2 regions of the Pandoraea sp. CB10b_02 genome follow, and region 1 is predicted to be linked to the other one. Evidence: predicted binding sites of a transcription regulator. Region 1 holds the regulator's gene; the other holds the start of a gene.
The links. The regulator sigma-54, encoded in region 1, starts transcription at its own class of promoters, with help from an activator protein. The targets are predictions, from matches to a motif close to TGGCANGNAANCTGCTTT.
Positions count from the first base shown of each region.

Region 1 (10,360 bases):
GACGGTCACGGCCTGAAGCTGCTCGCCGAGGCCGGCATCGTCACGGCGATCATCACGGGGCGCCAGTCCGATATCGTCGCCAGGCGCGCGGCCGATCTGCGCGTCGCACATGTATACCAGGGCGTGCACGACAAGCGCGAAGCGTTCGAGGACCTCTGCGCCAAGGTGTCGGCCGCCCCCGAGGCGTGCGGGCACATCGGCGACGACTGGCCCGATCTGCCCGTGCTCACGCGCGTGGGCTTCGCGGCCTGCCCGGCGAACGCCCACGTCGAAGTGAAGGCGCGCTGCCACTGGATCGGCGCCACGCGCGGCGGCGAAGGCGCCGTGCGCGAGCTGTGCGACTTCATCCTGCGCGCGCAGGGACGTTACGACGCCCTGCTTGCCGAAGCACTGGCCTGACGCCCCGAGGAAGCCGCCCCGCTCATGGCCATTCAACGCGTCTCGCCCGCCTCCCTGATCGCGATCGCCGTGCTCGCCTGCCTCGCGGCCGGCACGTACTGGCTCGTGCAACGCACGCTGCCGTCGAACGCCGATCGCACGCCGTATGTGAAGCAGCACATCCCCGATTACTACGCCGATGACATGGTGATCTCCATGCTCTCGGCGAGCGGCCAGACGCAGTACCGCGTCAACGCCGTGCACATGACGCACTTCGAGGACGACCAGACCACCGCCATGACGCTGCCGGCGGTGCGCGCCTTCACCCCCGACCAGCCGGAAGTGACGGCCACGGGCAAGCGCGGCACGCTCAATGCCGACATGTCGGTCGTCGACCTGTACGACAACGCTGTCGTGGTGCGTCAGCCGGGACCGCGCGACCCCGAAATGCGCGCGCTCTCCGAGCATTTCCAGGTGCTGGTGAACGAGGACATCGTGCGCACGGAGAAGCCTGTCCAGCTCTATCGCGGCGCCTCCGTCATGTACGGTGACGGCATGATTTTCAATAACATCACGCGGGCCGTACAATTGCTCGGCAACGTCCACGGCACCATCCAGCCGGCGGAACTGAGCAACAAACGTCCGGCACCGCCCGCCGCGCCGAGCGCGGCCCCCCAGACCAAACAGGGCCCCAAGACCCCATGATCGATCGCCGCAACCTGCGACCTGCATCCCGATCGCTGCGTGCGCTGCGCACGGTGGCCGCTGCCTTCGCAGCGCTCGCCGTCTTCGGCGCACTGGCCACGCTGAGCGCGCCGCTCGCGCACGCCGAGCGTGCCGACCGCGACAAGCCGCTCAACATCGAATCGGATCACATGAGCTATGACGACCTCAAGCAGGTCAACATCTTCACCGGCAACGTGACGATGACCAAGGGGACGATTCTCCTCAAGGCCGATCGCGTCGAAGTGACTCAGGATCCGGAGGGCTATCAGTACGCCACGGCGTTCTACAAGCCGGGCGGCCCGCTCGCGTACATGCGCCAGAAGCGCGACGGCGTGGACGAGTACATCGACGGGTGGGGCCAGACGATCTATTACAACGGCAAGACCGAAGTCGCCACGCTCACCACGCAGGCCACGCTCAAGCGGCTGGCCGGCGGCACGCGCGTGCTCGACGAGATTCACGGCAGCGTGATCACCTACGACACCTACAACGAGGTCTACACCGCCAACAGCGGCGCCGATCAGGTCAACGCCAACAATCCGAAGGGCCGCGTGCGCGCCACGCTCGCGCCGCGCAACGCCACCGGGGCCAACCAGGCGCAGCCGGGCGGGGCGAGCAAGCCCGCCGCGGCGCCCAAGGGCGACCTGCCGCCGCTGTCCCCCTCCAAAAGCATCGGGAATCCGCGTGAGTAATCCTGCCAGCAACGCCTCCAGCATCAATCCGGGCGCCGGCCCGTCGGGCAAGCCGAGCGCGCTCGTCGTGCGCTCGCTCAAGAAACAGTACGGCGCGCGTACCGTCGTCAAGGACGTCTCGCTCGACGTGAAGAGCGGCGAGGTCGTCGGCTTGCTCGGGCCGAACGGTGCGGGCAAGACCACCTCGTTCTACATGATCGTGGGGCTGGTGCCCGCCGACGACGGCGAAATCCAGCTCGACGGCAATCTCATCAGCGAACTGCCGATCCACGAGCGCGCCCGCATGGGCGTGTCGTACCTGCCGCAGGAAGCGTCGGTATTTCGCAAGCTCACGGTCGAGGACAACATCCGCGCCGTGCTCGAACTGCAGGTCGATGCCGCCGGCAAGCCGCTCAAGCGCGACGAGATCGAGCGCCGCATCGAGGCGCTGCTCGACGAACTGCAGGTGAGCCATCTGCGCGAGAACCCGGCAATGTCGCTCTCGGGCGGCGAGCGCCGTCGCGTGGAAATCGCGCGTGCGCTGGCCACGCAGCCCCGGTTCATCCTGCTCGACGAACCCTTCGCCGGCGTCGATCCGATTGCCGTGCTGGAAATCCAGCGCATTGTGCGCTTTCTGAAAGACCGTGGCATCGGTGTCCTGATTACCGACCACAACGTGCGCGAGACGCTTGGCATCTGCGATCACGCCTACATCATCAGCGAAGGCTCCGTGCTGGCTGCCGGCACCCCCGACCAGATCGTGGCCGACGAAAGCGTGCGGCGCGTCTATCTGGGCGAGAATTTCCGGATGTAAAGGAAATTTTTCGCATGTAAACCCTGCCCCCGATAGGGCGCCGGGCCGGTTCCGTTGGCGTGACAAAGCCTCTACAATGAAGGCGAGACACGCTATGAAACCGACTCTTCAACTTCGCACCTCGCAGCACCTGACCCTCACGCCGCAGTTGCAGCAATCGATTCGGTTGTTGCAACTGTCGACGCTCGAACTCCAGCAGGAAGTCGAGCACGCCCTTACCCAGAACCCGATGCTCGAGCGAGAAGACGACTGGCTCGCCGGCTCGGTGCGCGTGGGCACGGACGGGTCGCTGCGCAACGAACGGAGCACGTCGGCGAGCAGCAGCAACGACGGCCCCGACACCGCCAACGGCCACGACGACGCCCGCGAACTCGACGGCGAAACCCGCTTCGAGGACGGGGCGAGCGATAACGGCAGCGACTGGAGCCTGAACGATTTCGCCCGGACGGGCAGCGCTTCGGACGACGACGACAACGCTCGCCCCCAGCTGCACGTCGATCATCCCAACCTTCGCGAGCACCTGCTCGCCCAGTTGCGCGTGACCAAGGCCAGCCCGCGCGATCGCGCGCTGGTCGAATTCCTTATCGAATCGCTCGACGAAGACGGCTATCTCGGCACCACGCTCGACGAAATTCAGGCGGAAATGCCCGAAGAGCTGGCGCTCGAGACCGAGGAGATCAACGCCGCCCTCGCGCTGCTGCAGAGCTTCGATCCGGCGGGCGTGGGCGCCCGCAATCCGGCCGAATGCCTGCGTCTGCAACTGCAGCGGCTGCCCGCGAGCGGCGTTCGCACGCTTTCGCTGCGCATCGTCTGCGATCACCTGGAATTGCTCGCGGCACGCGATTACACGCGGCTGCGCCGCCTGCTCGGCGTGAGCGAAGACGCACTGCGCGCCGCGCACCAGCTGATCCGCTCGCTCGACCCGTTCCCGGGCGCCGCCTACGGCTCGCCGCCCGCCGATTACGTCGTGCCGGACGTACTGGTGCGCAGGCAGGGCAGCGGCTGGAGCGCCGAGCTCAACCCGGAAGTCATGCCGCGCCTGCGCATCAACGAGATGTACGCGCGCATCCTGCGCAACAACCGCAACGACCCGGGCACCGGCAATCTCCAGCAGCAGCTCCAGGAGGCGCGCTGGCTGATCAAGAACATCCAGCAGCGGTTCGACACGATCCTGCGTGTGGCGCAGGCCATTGTCGAGCGTCAAAAGAACTTCTTCACGCATGGCGAAATCGGCATGCGGCCCTTGGTTTTACGTGAGATTGCTGATACGCTGGGTTTACATGAATCCACGATTTCACGCGTGACTACGAGTAAGTACATGCTCACTCCATTTGGAACCTTCGAGCTCAAGTACTTCTTCGGGTCGCATGTGGCCACCGAAGCCGGAGGGGCTGCGTCGTCGACAGCCATCCGCGCCCTCATCAAGCAACTGATAGGAGCAGAAGACCCCCAAAGCCCCCTTTCCGACAGTCGTATCGCGGAGCTGCTGGCAGAGCAAGGATTCGTGGTTGCGCGGCGCACCGTCGCGAAGTACCGCGAGGCCATGCGAATCCCCGCAGTGAACTTGCGCAAATCTTTGTAGGACAGTCCTGGTGCGCCATGTTGGCTCGCTGGGGCATCACGCCGCAGTGCGACATTGCGTCACGTCAATGGCTCGCACTCCCGCTAGCCAGCGCCGCTCATGACGCGGCCTGCACTTCGGCATTTCAGCAAGGAGAGCAGCTATGAATCTGAAGATCAGTGGACACCATCTCGAGCTCACGCCGTCCCTGCGCGAATTCGTCGTCAACAAGCTTGAACGCGTGTTGCGGCACTTCGACCAGCTCATCGGCGCCGAGGTGATCCTCTCTGTCGATAAGACCAAGGAGAAGGCCGGACGCCAGATCGCCAGCGTCACCGTGTATCTCAAGGGCAAGGAAATTTTCGTCGAAAAGTGTGACGAAAATATGTATGCCGCCATCGACAAGCTGATCGACATGCTCGACCGCAAGGTAATGCAGTACAAGGACAAGGTGCAGAATCATGGTCGCGAAGCCCTCAAGCATCAACAGCCGCCCGAGGCGGAACCGCTCCAATAATTCCTTTCCGGCGAGGTAGTCGCATCGACTGTCACTGACGCAAGCCCGCACGGAACCACACGAGCGAATCTACGTCTGTCATAAGTCTGGCATCACCCACCGCGGGGCCGTTGAACGGCCCCTTTTGTATGGGGCGACGCGTCTCGGCTGACGCGCCTACGGGTGGTCTATAATGCGAGGTCAATCGGGGGTTGGAGGGCGACTACGCGTTCGCCCGCATTACAAGATGAACCGTTTAGTCAAACTCTTACCTGCGTCCAATATCCTGCTTGGACTGTCCGTCACCAGCAAGAAGCGTGTCTTCGAGCAAGCCGGGCTCCTGTTCGAGAACAACGCCGGACTGTCGCGCGCGCTCGTCACCGACGACCTGTTCGCGCGCGAGCGCCTGGGTTCGACCGGGCTCGGCGAAGGCGTGGCGATCCCGCATGGCCGCATTAAGGGACTCAAGCATCCGATGGCGGCTTTCGTGCGTCTGGACGACCCGATTCCGTTCGAGGCGCCCGACGGCCAGCCCGTCTCCCTGCTGTTTTTCCTGCTCGTGCCGGAACAGGCCACGCAGCAGCATCTCGAGATTCTGTCCGAAATCGCGCAGTTGCTCTCCGATCGCTTGATGCGCGAGACATTGAGCAACGCGCCCAGCGCCGACGACGTTCACACGGCCCTGGCGAACTGGCAGCCCTGAGCCGCCGCCAACTTCGAGTCCCGTAGCTCCCATACTCAACCGAACGAGGCGACGCGGTGGAACTGACCGGCATCAACGCGCAAAGCATTTTCGATGACAACGCCGCGACGCTGCGTCTGTCGTGGCTCACCGGCCACGAGGGCTGGGAGCGCGGGTTCACGCCCGAGAGCGTGGCCACCGCCACCTCCAGCGCCGACCTCGTGGGTCACCTGAACCTCATCCACCCGAACCGCATTCAGGTGCTCGGCGAGGCGGAACTGCGCTATTACCAGCGCCTGAGCGATGAGAACCGCAAGCGCCACATGGGCGAGGTCATCGCCCTGGAGCCGCCGTTCCTGGTCGTCGCCGACGGACTGGAGGCGCCGCCCGATCTGGTGCTGCGCTGCACCCGGTCGTCCACACCGCTGTTCACCACCCCGCTCTCCACCGCATCGGTTATCGACAGCCTGCGGCTGTACATTTCGCGCGTGTTCGCCCCGCGATGCACGATGCACGGCGTTTTTATCGACATTTTGGGCATGGGCGTGCTCCTCACCGGCGACTCCGGGCTGGGCAAGAGCGAACTCGGTCTGGAATTGATCAGCCGCGGCCACGGCCTGGTCGCCGACGATGCGGTCGATTTCGTGCGGCTGGGCCCCGATTTCGTGGAAGGGCGCTGCCCCCCACTGCTGCAAAACCTGCTGGAAGTGCGCGGGCTGGGCCTGCTCGACATCAAGACCATCTTCGGCGAGACGGCCGTGCGCCGGAAAATGAAGCTCAAGCTGATCGTGCAACTGGTGCGCCGCCCTGACGGCGAATTCCAGCGCCTGCCGCTCGAAGCGCAGACGGTGGATGTCCTCGGCTTGCCCATCAACAAGGTGATCCTGCAAGTGGCCGCCGGGCGAAACCTCGCCGTGCTGGTGGAGGCCGCCGTGCGCAACACGATCCTGCAACTGCGCGGCATCGACACGCTCAAGGACTTCATGGAGCGCCAGCGCCAGGCCATGCAGGATCCCGACGGGATGCAGGGCAAACTGCTCTGAGCCGCGTCTCCGGGTTTACCGCATTGCATGCGGTTTTCTGTCAACGCAGCGCGATTGCGGCGCGTTTTCTTTCATGTTGTAATCGCCACGCGGTTCTTCCCCGTGCGTGTCGACCTTAATGGAGAGACGATCATGAAGAAAGCATTCGCTGCACTGCTCCTGGTATCCCCGCTGCTCGCGTCGCCCGTGTTCGCCCAAAGCGCCGCCGCGCCCGAGGCAGCCCCGAAGGCCAACGCACAGCAAAACAAGATGACCGCGTGCAACGCGCAGGCCGGCGACAAGAAGGGCGACGATCGCAAGGCGTTCATGAAGCAATGCCTGTCGAACAAGCCGGCCGCGTCCGCCAAGCAAACGCAGCAGGAGAAGATGAAGACCTGCAACGCGCAAGCGGGCGACAAGAAGGGCGACGACCGCAAGGCGTTCATGAAGTCCTGTCTGTCGAACAAGCCGGCCGCCTGAGGCATCGACGCCAATCTACGCCGAACGGCGCCCCTTCCGGGCGCCGTTTTCGTTTGCGAAGCGCAGTCGGAATCACCCCGTGGTCGCGGGGAAGTGGCCGGAAGGGCCGGAAGGTTCGAAAACGGACGAAAACGGCTGAAAACGGCTGAAAAGGGCTGAAAAGGGCTGGAAATGGCTGGAATGGCGGCGAGGCTGGAAAGGGCCTAAACGGGCCTAAACGGGCCGGAGCGGCCGGAAACTCCTGGAATTGCGTACCTTTGCCGTGAATTGCCGAGCATTGCCGAGGAGAGCGCAACGCCCGGACAGCCCGCCGCTCGACACCCGTGAGACACAATCGCTTACCATGATGGTTGTATTCGGGAAATGTCATGAAGATCGTACTCATTACCGGTGTATCGGGCTCCGGCAAGTCGCTCGCCCTGAATGTCCTCGAGGACGCCGGGTATTACTGCGTCGACAACCTGCCGTCGCGATTTCTGCCTGAGCTTGCCGAATATCTCGAAACGCAGAATTACACGCGGCTTGCCGTCGCCATCGACGCGCGCAGCGGCGGCTCGCTTGCCGATCTGCCGCCGATCATCGGCGGTCTGCGCCGCTTCGGCCACGATGTGCGCGTGCTGTTCCTCAACGCCAACACGCAAACCCTGGTGCAGCGCTTCTCCGAGACACGCCGCCGCCATCCGCTCTCGGTGGGCGACAACACGCTCTCGGCCAACGGCTCGCTCGTCGAAGCGATCGAGAAAGAGCGCGAAATGCTCAACAGCGTGACCGAACTCGGTCACCAGATCGACACCAGCAATCTGCGCGCGAGTGCGCTGCGCCGTTGGATCCGCGAGTTCGTGCAGCACGATCACACCGGGCTTACGCTGATGTTTGAATCGTTCGGCTTCAAGCACGGGGTGCCGCTCGACGCCGATCTCGTCTTCGACGTGCGCTCGCTGCCCAATCCCTACTACGACACGCAGTTGCGGCCGCTCACCGGCCGCGATCAGCCGGTCATCGACTTCCTGTCGGCCATTCCCGAGGTCGCCGAAATGATCGACGACATCGGCGCGTATCTGCAAAAGTGGCTACCGAGCTTCATGCGCGACAACCGCAGCTATCTGACGGTGGCCATCGGCTGCACGGGCGGGCAGCACCGCTCCGTTTTCATCGCCGAGACGCTCGGCGCGCGCTTTCGCCAGGAAGCGAGCGTGCTCGTGCGCCATCGCGAGCTCGCACCGCTCGAGGCCGCCTGAGCGGCGCGACCGCGCTCGCTGCCAGCGGACGTCGGGCGCGCGAGCTTCAGGCCGGCAGCAGCAACTGACCGTCGCTCGGCGACAAGGCGTCGGCGATCTTTCGGATGGGTGACGGCAGACCGGCGGCGGCGATACCGGCCGCATCCAGCCAGGCCAGGCGTGCGCCGCTCGCCGGCGGCTGCCGCCCGGGGGCAGACGGCGAGAGCGTTACCAGCCACGGACGCAAGTGCAGCCGGAAATGCGTGAAGACGTGCGTGAGCCCATGCAGCGGCGCGAGCGACTGCACCGCCCCCTGCTGCGCCCCGAGCGCCGCGGCGTGCGCGCACAGGCGCTCGCGCAGTGAGGCGTCGTCGGGCGCTGGCGCGTCGGTCGGCGGCGTGAGCTCCGGCAGACTCCACAGGCCGCCCCAGATGCCGCTGTCCGGGCGCCGCTCGAACAGCACTCGCCCGCCCGCGCGAATCACCAGCACATCGACATGGCGCTCCGGCTGCGCCTTCTTCGGCTTGGTCGTGGGCAACGAGCGCTCGCGCCCCGTCGCATGCGCCACGCAATCGCTGTCAAACGGGCATTCGCCGCAGCGCGGCTTGCCGCGCCCGCACAGCGTGGCGCCGAGGTCCATCATCCCTTGGGTGTAGGCCGGCAGATCGTGATCGGGCAGCAGCGATTCGGCCAGCGCCCACATCTCCCGCTCGATCTTCGGCGTGCCAGGAAACCCCTCGATGCCGAACACGCGCGCGAGTACCCGTTTGACGTTGCCGTCGAGAATCGCGGCGTGCGCGTCGTAAGCGAATGCCGCGATCGCGGCGGCCGTCGAACGGCCGATGCCGGGCAACGTGGCGAGCGTGTCCGGATCCGACGGGAAGCGCCCGCCGTGCTCGGCCACGACCACCTGGGCGCAGCGATGCAGGTTGCGGGCACGCGAGTAGTACCCCAGGCCGCTCCAGAGCGCCATGACATCGTCCTGCGGCGCGCTGGCGAGCGCGGCGACGTCGGGAAAGCGCTCGAGAAAGCGGCCGTAATACGGGATCACCGTGGCGACCTGCGTCTGCTGCAACATGATTTCGGACAGCCAGATGCGGTACGCGTCGCGTGTGTTCTGCCAGGGCAGATCGTGACGGCCGTGCTCGGCCTGCCATGCGATCAGCCGCTCGGCAAAGGTGTCGGCCAGCGAACCGGCAGCGAAATCGGGGGTAGAGGCGTTCATGGGGATGTCCGGGGAGGCGTCGAGTACGACTGTACAGCGCGGCTGCGGGCGTCTTCGCGGGCTGGCGTCTTCGCGGGCCGCCGCGCGTGCGTCATTTCTGGCAATGCGGGCAAAAGAACGTGGAACGCTGCTGCTGCACGATCTGGCGAATCGGCGTGCCGCACACGCGGCATGGCTGTCCGGTGCGGTCGTAGACGAAATACTCCTGCTGGAAATAGCCGCTGCGACCGTCGCTGCCGACAAAATCGCGCAGCGTGCTGCCCCCTTTCTCGATTGCCGCGGCAAGCACTACCTTGATTGCCTGCGCGAGCTTCTCGGCACGCGGGCGGGACAGCTTGCCCGCAGCGAGCCGCGGATGGATGCCGGCGCGAAACAGGCTCTCGGAGGCGTAGATATTGCCCACGCCGACCACGATCGTGCCAGCGAGCAGCGCCTGCTTGATGGCGACGGTGCGCCCGCGCGTGCCGGCATGGAGCCAATTGCCGTCGAACGCGTCCGACAGCGGCTCGACGCCGAGGCTCGCGAGCAGCGGGTGCGAGAGAACGTCGCCGGCCGAGCGGGGGTGGAACAGCATGGCGCCGAAGCGGCGCGGGTCGCGATAGCGAAGTGCGCATCGCTCGAACACGAGATCGATGTGATCGTGCACCCCGGCCGCGGGCAAGGCCTGCGGCTCGGGCATCACGCGCAGCGTGCCGGTCATGCCCAGGTGCACCAGCAACCAGCCCGGCGCATATTCGAGCAGCAGGTATTTGCCGCGACGCTCGACGCCAATGAGCGTCTCGCCGCGCAGCAGCGTGTCGAGACCGTCGGGCACGGGCCAGCGCAATGCGGCGTTGCGCACGTCGATACGCGCGACGCGCGTGCCCGCCACGTGCGGCGCAATACCGCGGCGGGTGACTTCGACTTCGGGGAGTTCAGGCATGCCTGCGAACGTTTGCTGAGGATTTAGACTCTATTGTATCGGGCGCGCTACAATCGCTCGAAACCTGCCGTGGATCCCTATGCCGAAGACCCGAATCCCGTCCATCCCCGCCGCTTCCGAGACTGCGGTAACCGTGGCACCCATGGCCTTGCGCCTGCGCGGCGCA
Region 1 is NZ_NJGW02000004.1:109,825-120,184, forward strand. It holds gene CDN36_RS05585 (KdsC family phosphatase) at 1-399, shown strand, start outside; gene lptC (LPS export ABC transporter periplasmic protein LptC) at 424-1,083, shown strand; gene lptA (lipopolysaccharide transport periplasmic protein LptA) at 1,080-1,796, shown strand; gene lptB (LPS export ABC transporter ATP-binding protein) at 1,819-2,589, shown strand; gene CDN36_RS05605 (RNA polymerase factor sigma-54) at 2,684-4,171, shown strand; gene hpf (ribosome hibernation-promoting factor, HPF/YfiA family) at 4,314-4,667, shown strand; gene ptsN (PTS IIA-like nitrogen regulatory protein PtsN) at 4,894-5,349, shown strand; gene hprK (HPr(Ser) kinase/phosphatase) at 5,406-6,371, shown strand; gene CDN36_RS05625 (PsiF family protein) at 6,504-6,830, shown strand; gene rapZ (RNase adapter RapZ) at 7,199-8,068, shown strand; gene mutY (A/G-specific adenine glycosylase) at 8,115-9,272, opposite strand; gene mutM (bifunctional DNA-formamidopyrimidine glycosylase/DNA-(apurinic or apyrimidinic site) lyase) at 9,364-10,194, opposite strand.

Region 2 (6,507 bases), on a different contig from region 1:
ATGGCGGTGTCGATGACGAGCTGGTGTTTGCCCGGCGAATACAGGGTCAGTACGCCAAAGTTCAGGCCGCTATAGTCTCGTGGTGAATTGATAAATCGCATCCAGCTTTGGCCAGAGACTCCTTCTACGTCGGCGCCGCCTTCGGTCAAGGATTCTTGTCGTTTGGCGACTTTCAGCTTCTTGAGAGCGCGTGCCAAAAGGTCCTGAAGCGTCAGCTTGGACGGTTGCAGAAACGTTGCCTGTTTGTAGAACAGCTGCTTGCGAAGTGCTTTACGAGCCAAACTTTGCCCCCGATAGTGTTGTGCCTCGATTTTTTGCGGTGGTCCGCCGCATGATTTTTGGTCGAGTCGGACAAGCGTACGACATCGAAACTCGGGGCGCAGTCTAGCGTAAACCCATGGGCCGATAGCTGGTAAGGGGGCGTGCGCTGATAAAACTCCGAAGGCAGTGTTCGGATGTCGCCGGCGGAGGATCACGTGCGAGGTGCCTCGCAGCGAGACATGCGCAATGAACTGAGCGTGGGCCCAGAGAACTGTCCCAACTCTCAACGGAAGCACGTGGACGGTCCTGATATTAGACGCTGTCTAATATCAGAACTGCGAGGGCAAAGAAAAAGGGCTTAGCATCGCTGCTAAGCCCTTGAATTCTTTGGTGGGGCGTGAGTGACTCGAACACTCGACCTACGGATTAAGAGTCCGCTGCTCTACCAACTGAGCTAACGCCCCAACGAGACCGAGATAATATCGGCTCTTATGCATGGGGTCAACCCTTAATGGTGAAAATCCGCGAAAAAGGCCCTAGGCGAGCAGCGGAACGAGTTCGAATGCCAGCACGGCGAGGACGGCGCCAACGACAACGAGAAGCGAGCGCCAGCACATTCGGATGGCCCCCTTGCAGGGCATCGCACCCACGACGATCGCGCCGAACACGGCAAGCGCGAACATGCTGACGAGTTGAGCGTTGGAAAGGTGGGGCATGATCATTGCCGATCTCCCTGCCGCAATCACGCGAGTTGGAACGCGTTTCAAGTATAGAAAGCGGCCCTTTCCAAGCAAAGCGGCGCGGCAACCGGGATTTCCCCAGTGCCGCGCCGTGCGGTGCTGCGATGCGATGTATCCGAATTCGCGCTGTGCTGACGTCGCACGCGAGCGCCCGGGCCCGCCGGACGCCGCGCGTGGATCGTCATCGCCGTGAGCGCGTTATTCCGGCAGATCGAGAATCAGGATGATCGTCCAGGCGTCTTCGCCTTCGTGATGATACTGACGCTCGACCACGATGAACGGTTGCTTCTTGTCGCCCTGACCGAGGAACAGCACGTCGCCCTCGGCCGGCATGCATTCGATCGGCGGCAGGGCGAGAGGGGTGCCCTTGGGGACGAGACGTTCGGCCTTCTTCGCTGCGCGCTCCGTCCACTCGATATCGAATTCGATCTGACTCACCGGATGATCCTGTTTATGCAAATTGAAACGGCTGCATGGTAGCACGCAGCCTGCGCGCACCAACGAAAAAAGCCCGCTCCCTGGGCGGGGAGCGGGCGAAAGTCCCATGCGATAACGGGGAACGCATGGGGACAGGAGATGCGCCCGTAGGCAATCCGGTACGGCATGCCGGACCCGAGGGGAAGTGAGCGGGTACGGCGTGCGGCCCGGTTGCCCGATAAGGCGTGGGCGCGCGCCTGTCGGTGGGACGATACGAAGGGATGAAACGATGAAGTGGCGAGGTCGCAAGATGACAAGGTGACGCAACGCAGGCAGGCGATGCCTCCTGCCTGCGCGCGTCATGCCGCATTGCCGGATCACGGCAACACGGCGAGGGGCGGTGTGACTCGCGCCGGACGGCCCCGGGAACATCCAGACATCCGATGCGATTCGTTCGCGCGGCGCACGCGATGCCATCGACGCGCTGCGCGTGCGGCAACGATCGCCGGGACCACGCACCGCGACGTCAGGCTTGCGCCATGCGGCCGCGTGAACTTACGGATTGGAGCGCCGAATTTCGCCGTTCTGGCGCGCCTGCACGAGTTCCTGATAGACCTGAGCGCGGCTCTTGGCCGGCGCCTGGCTCTTGAACGTGGCAAGGGCCGGATACTCGTAGTCATTTTGCGGGATCAGTTCCTGAGCCCGGGCGTCGGCCAGTTCCTGCCTTACCTGGTCACGGGTGATCTGCGAGGTTTGCGGCACCCACGCAAGTTGCGAACCTTCAGGATAGGCGTCACTGGTGCGTGCGGCCTGGGCGAAAACCGAACCTGCGGCGGCAGCCAACATGGCCGAGACGAGCGCCGAAGCGATGAGCTTGCGATTCATGGCGATAACTCCTGTTCTTCTGTGTTGCGGGGGCGCGCAATGCATGGGTACCGGCTTTGCCGGTATGCGTTGTGCGCGACCGTTGAAGGCAGTGTAGGCCTGGGGCTATCGCAGAAAAACGGCAATTGAGCCAATAAATAATTACGCGAATCGCAACAATCGAGGCGCGGCTATCGAGTGGGCGCCCACCGGAAGGCGGGGGAAGGCGGGGGAAGGCGGGGGAAGGCGGGGGGGCGGTCGGGAAGGCGGCCGAGCCGGACGGACATTGCGCTCGCGGCAACCCGAAGCCGACACGAAAACGCCACCCGAAGGTGGCGTCGGTACGTGGCCGGCCGGGCTGAGACAGATGCGCGATACTCAGCGTGTCGCAATGGCGACGGCCGCGCCGGCCATGACCGTGCCGGTGGCGCGGTTCAGGCGTCGCACCGCGCGTGCCGAACTGAGCAGGCGTCGCGCCCGGGCGGCGAGCACGATATAGGTGCCGAACACGAGCGTGAGCACCGCCAACGTGACGCCGACGACTTCGAGATAACCGAGCGCCGTCACGCGCTGGAGATCCAGCAGGTTGGGCAGCAGCGCGAAATAGAACACGACCACTTTCGGATTGCCCATCGTGACCGACAGGCCGCCGAGAAAGAGGCGCCACGATCGTTCGCGCGGCACGGCGGCCATCGGCTCGGTCGGCGCAATCGCCGGGGCGTGCCACATCTTCCATGCGAGATAGAGCAGATACGCCGCCCCCGCGTACTTGATCGCGAGGAATACGCCCGAGAACGTGTGTGCCAGCGCAGCGACGCCGAGCACCGCGAGCGTGAGCCACACGACATCTCCGATCGCCACGCCGGCCGTGAAGGCGATGGCGCCCTGCGTGCCGCGCCCGAGCACGCGCGCGACGATCGCGGCAATGCCGGGCCCCGGGGTGCCGGCGCCCACGAGCAGGGCCAGCGCAAAAGTCAGCAAATGTGTCCAGTCCATCAGCGCGTCTCCTCGCTTCGACGACAAGTCATCATGCACGAGAGCGCGGCCGCGCCGTGCGCTCGATGCTCACATCGATCCGTTTCGCCTCAGGCCCCGATCCACGGCAGACCGCGGAAGCACCACCCGCTCACTTGCTTGCGGTGTCCGGCGCTGTCCTTGTCGCCTTCGAAGCCCTCGAGAATGTCGAACGACTGCGTGTAGCCCGCTTCGTAAGCCACCTTCGCCGCGGCCTTCGAGCGCGCAGCGCTGCGGCACAGGAACAGCAGCGGCGTGTTCTTGTCCTGTGCCTGCGACGCGAGTTGCTCGAGGAAATGCTCATTGGGCACGCCACCCGGGTAACGCACCCATTCGACGTTGGCGTACTGGCCGTCGGGGACTTGCGGGCGGCCGACCCAGTCGAGTTCGGCGCGCGTGCGAACGTCGATCAGACGCACGTTGGGATCGGCGTTGAGCAGGGCCAGCGCCTCTTCCGGCGTCACGGCACCCGCGTAGGCGAGCTGGCCGCTGGCGCGGCGTTGGGCGGCTTGCTCGAGAATGGCTTTGGCGCTTGTCATATTGCTGTGATCTCGTTGGTCGATGGTTTGTCCTGCATTCTAGCGTGCCCTCGCAGCGAGATGCGCTTTGCGTGACATCCGGTCGTCTCCCGATACGTCACGAGGCCGTCCGCTACGTGCCGAGGACGTCCGATACGTCCGATACGTCCGATACGTCCGATACGTCCGAGCGTCGGATACGGCGGACGGCGGATATGCCAGATACGGCGCACCGCGGACGGGCTCGGCCCGCGTTTCGACACGACGGCGTTTCAGGACGAAGGCATCAAAGCGGTGCGTCGCAATGCACGATGACGGGTCGCGAATGTCGTCTGGCAGCACTAAAAAGGTGCATAATCGCAATATGCCCCATATTGGGGATGTGGGAACCGGAAATGCACCAAAGTGGGGAATGCCGGTCCGCGAGCAGGGAATTCGGGCGAGCGCGCCCTCGCCCGGTTATTCCTTTAGAAATCAGGGGGACGGCGCGCGGCGAACCGGACATCCGGTCAGAGGTGAGGGGGTGGCACGCTTCCTGCTTATCACTGGCGAATCCGAACACGGAGTTCGTTAAGAGGGTGCGGCGATGCGGGCGACGAGCGCCAGCAGCGCCAGATTGAATCTTTCGGGAGATAGCATGAGCAAATCTGTGGCAGATGTGATGAATCTGGTCAAGGAAGAAGACGTCAAGTTCGTCGACTTCCGCTTTACCGATACGCGCGGCAAGGAGCAACACGTCTCGGTGCCGGTGTCGCACTTCGACGCCGACAAGTTCGAGAGCGGCCACGCGTTCGACGGTTCGTCGATCGCCGGTTGGAAGGGTATCGAAGCCTCGGACATGCTGCTGGTGCCGGACGCCAACACTGCCTATATCGACCCGTTCTACGAAGAAAGCACCCTGGTGCTGACCTGCGACGTGATCGAGCCGGCCGACGGCAAGGGCTACGACCGCGATCCGCGCTCCATCGCCAAGCGCGCCGAAGCCTACCTGAAGAGCACGGGGCTGGGCGACACCGCCTTCTTTGGTCCGGAGCCGGAGTTCTTCATTTTCGACTCGGTCCAGTGGAACACGGACATGTCGGGCACGTTCGTGAAGATCAACTCGGAAGAAGCGCCGTGGTCGTCGTCGAAGGAATTCGACGGTGGCAACACCGGCCACCGTCCGGGCACGAAGGGCGGCTACTTCCCGGTGGCGCCGGTCGACACGTTCCAGGACATGCGCTCGGAAATGTGCCTGCTGCTCGAGCAACTGGGCGTGCCGGTCGAGGTGCACCACCACGAAGTGGCGGGTCAGGGCCAGAACGAAATCGGCACGAAGTTCTCGACGCTGGTTCAGCGCGCCGACTGGACGCAGATCCTGAAGTACGTCGTGCACAACGTGGCGCACAGCTACGGCAAGACGGCCACGTTCATGCCGAAGCCGGTCGTGGGCGACAACGGCTCGGGCATGCACATCCACCAGTCGATCTGGAAGGATGGTCAGAACCTGTTCGCCGGTAACGGCTACGGCGGCCTGTCGGAGTTCGCGCTGTACTACATCGGCGGCATCATCAAGCACGCCCGCGCGCTCAACGCGATCACGAACCCGTCGACGAACTCGTACAAGCGCCTCGTGCCGCACTTCGAAGCGCCCGTGAAGCTGGCCTATTCGGCCCGCAACCGTTCGGCCTCGATCCGCATTCCTTACGTTGCCAACCCGAAGGGCCGCCGCATCGAGGCGCGCTTCCCGGATCCGATGGCCAACCCGTACCTGGCCTTTGCCGCCATGCTCATGGCCGGCCTGGACGGCGTGCAGAACAAGATCCACCCGGGCGAGGCTGCCGACAAGAACCTGTACGACCTGCCGCCGGAAGAGGATGCCAAGATCCCGACCGTGTGCTCGAGCCTCGAGCAGGCGCTGGAGTACCTGAACGAAGACCGCGAATTCCTGACCCGAGGCGGTGTGTTCACCGACGGCATGCTCGATTCGTACATCGCGTTGAAGACGGACGAAGCGCGTCGTGTGGCCATGACCACGCACCCGCTCGAGTTCGAACTGTACTACTCGCTGTAAGCGAATCGCCGCGCAGGGAATGCGCCGGCATGACGGAACGCCAGCGGCCGACCGTCATGCTCGACAAGCACGGGGGGATGGCCGCGGCCGTCCCCCTTTTTTGTCTGCGGCGCGTTATAGACCATGTAGCCCTTCATGAACCTATCGCCTGGATCCCTGATGAAAAGTGTTCGCGCTGCTGCGAAGGGAACGGCCGGGAACGGCTCGCCGTCGGCGTCCGACGACTCCGCGCTCGCCGGGGCGGCGGGTGCGTCCCCCGAGACGACCGATCTGCGCGCGGCGGCAGACGCCGCCGAGCTGTGGGAAGCGCGCCTCGCGGCGACCGGCATGCTCCCCGGCCTCGAAGCCTTGCCCACCGTGCTGCTGGTGCTGGAGAAGTACACGCTGCGCGTCGTCTTCGCCAATCCGGCGGCCGAAGCGCTGCTCGCGCTCTCGCGCCGCTCGCTCTCGCAGATGACGTGGAACGACGTGTTCACCAACGGCGACGTGCTCGCGTCGACGATGTCCGAGCTCATCGGCAATCACTTCCAGTCGACGCGCCTCGATCTGGTGCTCGAACGCACCGCGCAGGAGCCGCTGCACACGCACGCGATCGTGGCCGCACCGGAAGCGGCGCCTGACTTCGTGATCGTGGAGCTCA
Region 2 is NZ_NJGW02000009.1:200,081-206,587, reverse strand. It holds gene CDN36_RS12285 (hypothetical protein) at 1-281, opposite strand, end outside; tRNA gene CDN36_RS12280 (tRNA-Lys) at 650-725, opposite strand; gene CDN36_RS12275 (hypothetical protein) at 798-983, opposite strand; gene CDN36_RS12270 (hypothetical protein) at 1,200-1,439, opposite strand; gene CDN36_RS12265 (DUF4148 domain-containing protein) at 1,974-2,303, opposite strand; gene CDN36_RS12260 (LysE family translocator) at 2,661-3,278, opposite strand; gene CDN36_RS12255 (rhodanese-like domain-containing protein) at 3,368-3,835, opposite strand; gene glnA (type I glutamate--ammonia ligase) at 4,452-5,867, shown strand; gene glnL (nitrogen regulation protein NR(II)) at 6,138-6,507, shown strand, end outside.
Region 2: the regulator sigma-54 is predicted to act here: its motif matches at 4,339-4,356, upstream of glnA (type I glutamate--ammonia ligase).